Regions from separate parts of the Bacillus sp. ISL-75 genome, predicted to be linked through region 1. Evidence: riboswitches for the same ligand, from Rfam matches in the RefSeq annotation. Region 1 holds a riboswitch; each other region holds the start of a gene.
The links. A riboswitch is a leader RNA that binds a small molecule or an ion and turns the genes downstream of it on or off. The one in region 1 is predicted to bind thiamine pyrophosphate.
Positions count from the first base shown of each region.

Region 2: linked by a shared signal. The riboswitch ahead of tenA (thiaminase II) and the one ahead of thiC (phosphomethylpyrimidine synthase ThiC) in region 1 are both predicted to bind thiamine pyrophosphate.
Region 3: linked by a shared signal. The riboswitch ahead of thiM (hydroxyethylthiazole kinase) and the one ahead of thiC (phosphomethylpyrimidine synthase ThiC) in region 1 are both predicted to bind thiamine pyrophosphate.

Region 1 is NZ_JAGGQX010000038.1:7,976-10,218, reverse strand. It holds gene J7E63_RS16060 (PQQ-dependent sugar dehydrogenase) at 1-50, opposite strand, end outside; gene J7E63_RS16055 (hypothetical protein) at 305-601, shown strand; TPP riboswitch at 658-772, shown strand; gene thiC (phosphomethylpyrimidine synthase ThiC) at 915-2,243, shown strand, end outside.
Region 2 is NZ_JAGGQX010000017.1:15,053-17,295, forward strand. It holds partial or broken gene tnpA (IS200/IS605 family transposase) at 1-245, shown strand, start outside; TPP riboswitch at 767-870, shown strand; gene tenA (thiaminase II) at 984-1,667, shown strand; gene J7E63_RS07310 (ECF transporter S component) at 1,667-2,243, shown strand, end outside; gene J7E63_RS07315 (ABC transporter ATP-binding protein) at 2,241-2,243, shown strand, end outside.
Region 3 is NZ_JAGGQX010000006.1:30,050-32,292, reverse strand. It holds gene dcuS (DcuS/MalK family sensor histidine kinase) at 1-1,062, shown strand, start outside; TPP riboswitch at 1,141-1,250, shown strand; gene thiM (hydroxyethylthiazole kinase) at 1,415-2,227, shown strand; gene thiD (bifunctional hydroxymethylpyrimidine kinase/phosphomethylpyrimidine kinase) at 2,243-2,243, shown strand, end outside.

The sequences.
Region 1 (2,243 bases):
AAATTTATCTTGCTTACAATGGGCCGTAAACTAACCTTAATTTTTATCAACTAACTTTACCTCCTTCTTAATTGTTTTCTTTTTTAAGAATATGATTAGAACTGTTCTATTAGTACCAAATTAGGGCAGGGGAGTCTGACAACTATCCTGCTTACTTTAATAGAAGAAGAGATCGTCTATCAACCTGGTACTCTGGAATGTACAACGGGTGGAATGGAAAAAGAGCCAATTTTTTAGACTTGAAATGACCCAATAATTGTGATTTCATAATGAAGTAAACTTATAAAATGAAGGAGCGAGAAAGATGAAGTTTCCTAAAAAAATTATACTAGATTCTGTTGCCGAACGTAAAAACCATGAAAGTTACGGAATAGAATTTATTCAGGAACTTGGAAATGATGATGCTGGATATTCCGAGATGGTAGTAATTATTTTCAAATTCAAAGATAAATATTATAGTGTGGATATCCATCATGTAAATGGAGAAAACAATTACGACCATTGGGATGATGAAATAGATTGTCCAGAGGTAGTTAGGAAAGAGGCTATTCAATATTATTGGGAAGAAGTCAAACTATCTAAAACGACTATATCACTTTAAATAATATTATGTCTTTCATTTTAAACGATACTCATATATAATATAGCTAATTGAATATAAATAACTAGGGGAGCCCAATAAGTTGGGCTGAGAAAGAAACACGATGAAGTTTCTTGACTCTTGGGACCTGATCTGGATCATACCAGCGTGGGGAAGTTAGAATAGACAATCTTTACTACACCTATACTTCTGCATACATATTAGCCGGGTCCAACCATTTATGGTCCCGGCTTTTTGATGTACTTTTATAAGCTTTTCCACTTGTTATGTTCTGTATCTCGTCCTTTATATTCAAAAAAAGGAGAGATTTATTATGTCAACGAAATCATTAAACGAACAAAATATTTCCATCATGTCTAGTTTTCCAGGAAGTAAAAAAGTATATGTAACAGGTTCGAGATCCGACATTAAAGTGCCAATGCGTGAAATTGAGTTAAGCCCGACAACAGGTACGTTTGGTGAAGAGGAAAACCTTCCAGTACGCGTGTATGATACAAGCGGTCCTTATACGGATCTAAATTATTCTGTTGACATTTCAAAAGGTCTTCCTGCTATTCGAAGCACATGGATTCATGAACGAGCAGATGTTGAAGAATATGAAGGTCGAGAAATTAAGCCTGTAGATAATGGGTATAATGATGAAAATGATCCTCGTGCCAATCATAACGTGTTTCCGGGTTTGAAGCGCAAACCATTACGTGCAAAAAAAGGGAAAAATGTGACACAGCTTCATTATGCAAAAAAGGGAATTATTACTCCTGAAATGGAATTTATCGCAATAAGGGAAAATATGAAACCTGAATTTGTGCGTGATGAAGTTGCAAAAGGTCGAGCGATTATTCCTTCTAATATCAATCATCCAGAGTCAGAACCTATGATAATAGGACGTAATTTTCATGTTAAAATTAACGCGAATATCGGTAACTCTGCTGTTTCATCATCCATCGAACAAGAGGTTGAAAAAATGACATGGGCCACGCGTTGGGGTGCTGATAATATTATGGATCTATCAACGGGTAAAAACATTCATAAAACACGAGAATGGATTATTCGAAACTCAGCTGTTCCTGTCGGCACCGTCCCCATTTATCAAGCACTTGAAAAAGTAAATGGTGTTGCTGAAGATCTTACATGGGAAATTTACCGTGATACCTTGATTGAACAAGCGGAGCAAGGTGTTGATTACTTCACCATTCATGCTGGTGTTCTTTTACGATATGTTCCATTAACCGCAAAACGGTTAACAGGTATTGTATCCCGCGGTGGATCAATCATGGCACAATGGTGTTTACACCACCATAAAGAAAGCTTTTTATATACTCACTTTGAAGAAATCTGCGAAATAATGAAGTCTTATGATGTTGCATTCTCATTAGGGGATGGTTTACGTCCAGGGTCTATTGCAGATGCCAATGATGAAGCGCAGTTTGCAGAATTAGAGACTCTTGGAGAGCTAACAAAAATTGCTTGGGAACATGATGTACAGGTAATGGTTGAAGGACCTGGACACGTACCTATGCACCTAATTAAAGAAAATATGGATAAACAACTAGAAGTGTGTCAGGAAGCACCATTCTACACACTTGGACCTCTTACGACTGATATAGCACCTGGTTATGATCACATTACATCAGCTATTGGG
Region 2 (2,243 bases), on a different contig from region 1:
AGGTTGCAGAAGAGACAAAATCTGAAGTAATCGAAATGGAAATTATGCCAGATCATGTTCATCTACTTGTTGAATGTGATCCTCAATTTGGAATTAATAAACTAATAAGAATGATGAAAGGAAGAAGTTCTCGTTACTTATGCAGCGAATTCCCATGGTTAAAAAGTAGAATTCCTTCTCTATGGACCAATAGCTATTTTATTTCCACTGTTGGCGGAACCACGCTTGATGTTGTAAAACAGTAAATAGAAAATCAAAAAGGAGTGTAAAACCATGGCGTCATCAAAAGAAAGAACGCCCTCTTTTATCGCAACGATTCGATTAAGAACGAATGCTAAGGAAGGAAAGTTGCTTTTGATGTTATCTTAATTTTGTGCCTGTCACGCCCCGAAATTTGTCATAGATTGATAGGGTGTTAGAGGGGGAGAAGTGTTCACGCACTTCTCCTTTTTTTCTTTATTTTATGGCAAATGAGGGAGCTTGAGTGGGGAAATTTAGTTCCGGGGAGTAGTTTATCAGCGGATTTTTGGGAGATATCAGCGAATTGGGCCATTTTATCAGCGGAAGTCGAACTTTTATCAGCGTTTCTAGCGTTTTATCAGCGATTCTGTATCATTCTAGAAATTTACGACATTTTCTGGATAATAATTGGAAATACCTTCAAGTTTCTGTGCATCTATAATTCATTTGGTTTATTTTTATAATTAAGATTTTAATTGATTGACAAGATTAACCATCGAGTGTAGAGTGAAGGTTAAATTAATAGGAAGACCACTAGGGGAGCCGTTTTTTGGCTGAGACGAGAGTTATCTTGGACCCTTTGAACCTGATCTAGTTCATACTAGCGTAGGAAAGTGGAGTTCGTGTATGGATAGATATAATTATTCAGCCGCTCCATTTTTGGGGCGGTTTTTTCGTGCTTGAAAATTCAGCCGCCCCCTACTAGTGTCTTTCCATTAAAACCAATAAGGGGGCAAAATTTTATGAGTTTTTCAGCAGAGTTAAGAAAAGAAGCAGATCCTATTTTCGATGCAATTTTTGAACATCCTTTTGTGCAAGGGATAGCTAATGGGGAATTACAAAAGGAACAATTGATTCATTATGTTAAACAGGACTTTGAGTATTTGAATTCGTTTATTCGCATCTATGGTATAGCGGTTTCGAAGTGTGAGAATCGTGAAGAAATGGATATGTTTAATACGCAGATTTCTTTTATCTTAAACAGTGAAATCCATCCTCATAATAACTTTTGTCAAGTAGCTGGTGTTCCCTACGAGGAATTACAAGGATATCCGTTATCTCCCTCGGCTCTTCATTACACGCGTCATATGCTTACCGTTGCGCACGAAGGTACATTAGGGGAAATTTTAGCTGTGTTGTTGCCATGTCCGTGGACGTATTGGGAAATTGGGAAAAGATTATTAACGGAGGTCAATCCTGATCGTTCTCATCCCTTTTATGATTGGATCAGTTTTTATGGAAATCGTACCGATTCGATTACCACGAAATTTTGTGCCCGTCTTGATGAGTGGGCAAAGACAGCAACAGAGAGAGAAAAGGAAAAGATGAAGGATCATTTCTTAATCAGTTGTCAGCTGGAATATATGTTTTGGGATATGGCCTATAAACTTGAAGAATGGCCTGTGAAAATGGAGGTAGTGAAATGATGACTTGGAAAATGAAAGAAGTCGTTCTTGCTGTGATTCTAGCGGTCGCTTGTGGAGTGATCTATTTAGGATGGTCGACGCTTTGGATTCCCATTTCCGCTCTTGTCGGACCGGTGGGTGCAGGTTTTATGTTTGGAATTTGGGTGATTGCTAGTCCAATAGTGGCGTATATTATTCAAAAACCGGGAGCAGCGCTTATTGCAGAGGTTGCAGCGGCCGCAGTAGAGTTATTAACTGGAAGTCATTTTGGTTTGTCTGCCCTTTTAGTAGGTGTTTTTCAAGGGATTGGTGCAGAAATCGCATTCGCAATATTCGGATATAAACGTTATAACCTATTTACTTTAATGCTATCAGGGGCTTTTGCTGCGATTGGCAGCATGATTTATAACTTAATCGCCAACGGTTTAGGTTATTACTCGATGAAAGTATTTTTTACAACATTAGGAATTCATGTTATCAGCGGAATAATTCTCGGTGGACTGTTAGCGAAGGTCATTGTTGATGCACTTGCAAAAACAGGTGTGTTAGAACAATATGAACTGATGAAGGAAAAAAGGAAAAGGGAAAACGTCGATG
Region 3 (2,243 bases), on a different contig from region 1:
GGAGTAGGAATTCTAGTTGGGATTCTAGGAGCCCTTTTTCTAGCTAGAAAAATCAAAGCGATTCTTTTTGGACTTGAGCCGAGTGAGATGGCAAAATTGGTTGAGGAACGTAGTGCGATGCTCCAATCCACAAAGGAAGGAATTTTGGCAGTTGACCAGGATGCGTTTACCACTCTTGTAAATAATGAGGGGATCCGACTTCTTCAAAAAGCTGGCATTCATGGGTCCTTTTTAGGAAGAAAAGTGGATGACTACATGCCAAATTCTATGCTATCTTCTGTTCTAGAAACGGGGGAATCTCAATTAGACCAAGAACAAGAAATCAATCATATTACCATTTTAACCAATCGGGTTCCGGTGGTTGTCAAAGGAAAGATTGTCGGTGCGATTGCTACATTCAGAGAAAAAACCGAAATCAAGCAATTAGCTGAACAATTAACCGGTGTAAAGCTATACGCGGAAGCACTGAGAACCCAGTCACATGAATTCATGAATAAACTGCATGTAATATCAGGTTTAATTCATATGAAAGACTATCAAATGGTCTCGTCATATATTACCAAAATTGTCGATCACCAACAAACTGAAGTAGAATTTGTTGTCAGTCGTTTTAAAGATCCTGTTTTAGCAGGTTTTATTTTAGGAAAACTTAGCTTCGCTAGGGAAAATGGATGTGAATTAATCATTGATGGGGAAGGAAGTCTACCTGAACCACAGCAGCAGGAAATAACCCATGAAGTGGTAACGATTCTCGGGAATTTAATCGATAATGCACTAGATGCTGTTGCGGACCGTCCACATAAAAAAGTTACCTTAAGGTTTGACTTTTACGATGAAGTCCTAGCGTTGGAGGTCCATGATACAGGACAAGGAATCGATGAGGATGTAAGACATCGCTTATTTATCAAAGGGTATTCTACCAAGGGTGAAAATCGGGGAATCGGTTTATCATTGGTGCAGAGAAGCTTGGAAAAATTAAATGGACAGATAGAAATTCATTCCCAAAAAGATAAAGGGACAACATTTATTGTTACTTTCCCATATAAAAGCAAACAACAATAATAATGTTATGTTAACTGGTACTTTTTCCTTTACATTCTAGTACCATAGGAATATTATGTAGTTAATTAAATAAAGTATTAGATCTACTAGGGGTGCCCTGTAAACAGGCTGAGAGAAAATGGTGAAATTTTCAACCCTTCGGACCTGATCTGGATAATACCAGCGTAGGAAAGTAGCCAAGTGAATGTTAATTATTTCTTTGACTAACTAACCAGGTCCTTTTATGGATCTGGTTTTTTTATTTTGGCTGTTTAAAGGTCATTGTTTATTTTTAAAGCTAATTTGATGGAGCGGAAATCATCGGCCAAGTTTAACCGAACCTTTATTTTAAATAAGAAACGGGGAAATTGAGATGGAAAAAAACAGTTTGTATGAAACGTTGGAAGAAGTTAGAAAGGTTAACCCGCTTGTACATAATATTACTAATGTTGTCGTCACAAATTTTACAGCAAATGGGCTCCTTGCCCTTGGTGCCTCACCGGTTATGGCATATGCAGTTGAGGAAGTCGCAGATATGGCCAAGATTGCAAGTTCATTAGTATTGAACATTGGAACATTAAACCCACAGACAGTAGAATCGATGATCATTGCCGGAAAAGCGGCCAATGAATCCGGTGTTCCCGTCATTTTTGACCCGGTTGGTGCGGGGGCTACTCGATATCGAACCGAAACCGCGCAACGAATTATGAACGAGGTAAAAGTCTCTGTGATTAGAGGAAACGCAGCCGAAATTGCCAATGTGGTTGGTGAAAAGTGGGAAATCAAGGGCGTCGATGCTGGGGATGTAAAAGGAAATATCATTGAACTAGCTATTACTTCAGCACAAAAATTGAATGGACTTGTCGTCATCACTGGAAAAGAGGATGTCGTATCGGATGGGAAAACAACCTATGTCGTGTCAAATGGACATCCAATTTTAACGAAGGTGACAGGCACTGGCTGTTTATTAACCTCTGTGATTGGAGCGTTTGCAGGAGTGGAGAAGGACCTGCTTCAAGCTTCAGTGGCTGCTTTAACGTATTATGGAATCGCGGCAGAGAAGGCAGCAGCAAAAACAGTTGAAATGGGACCTGGAAGTTTCCAAATCGAATTCTTAAACCAATTAACTTTAGTTTCTTCCGAAGATATCATTTCACATGCTTCTGTTAAAAAATTCAATCGATAACTGGGGGTAATTTAAA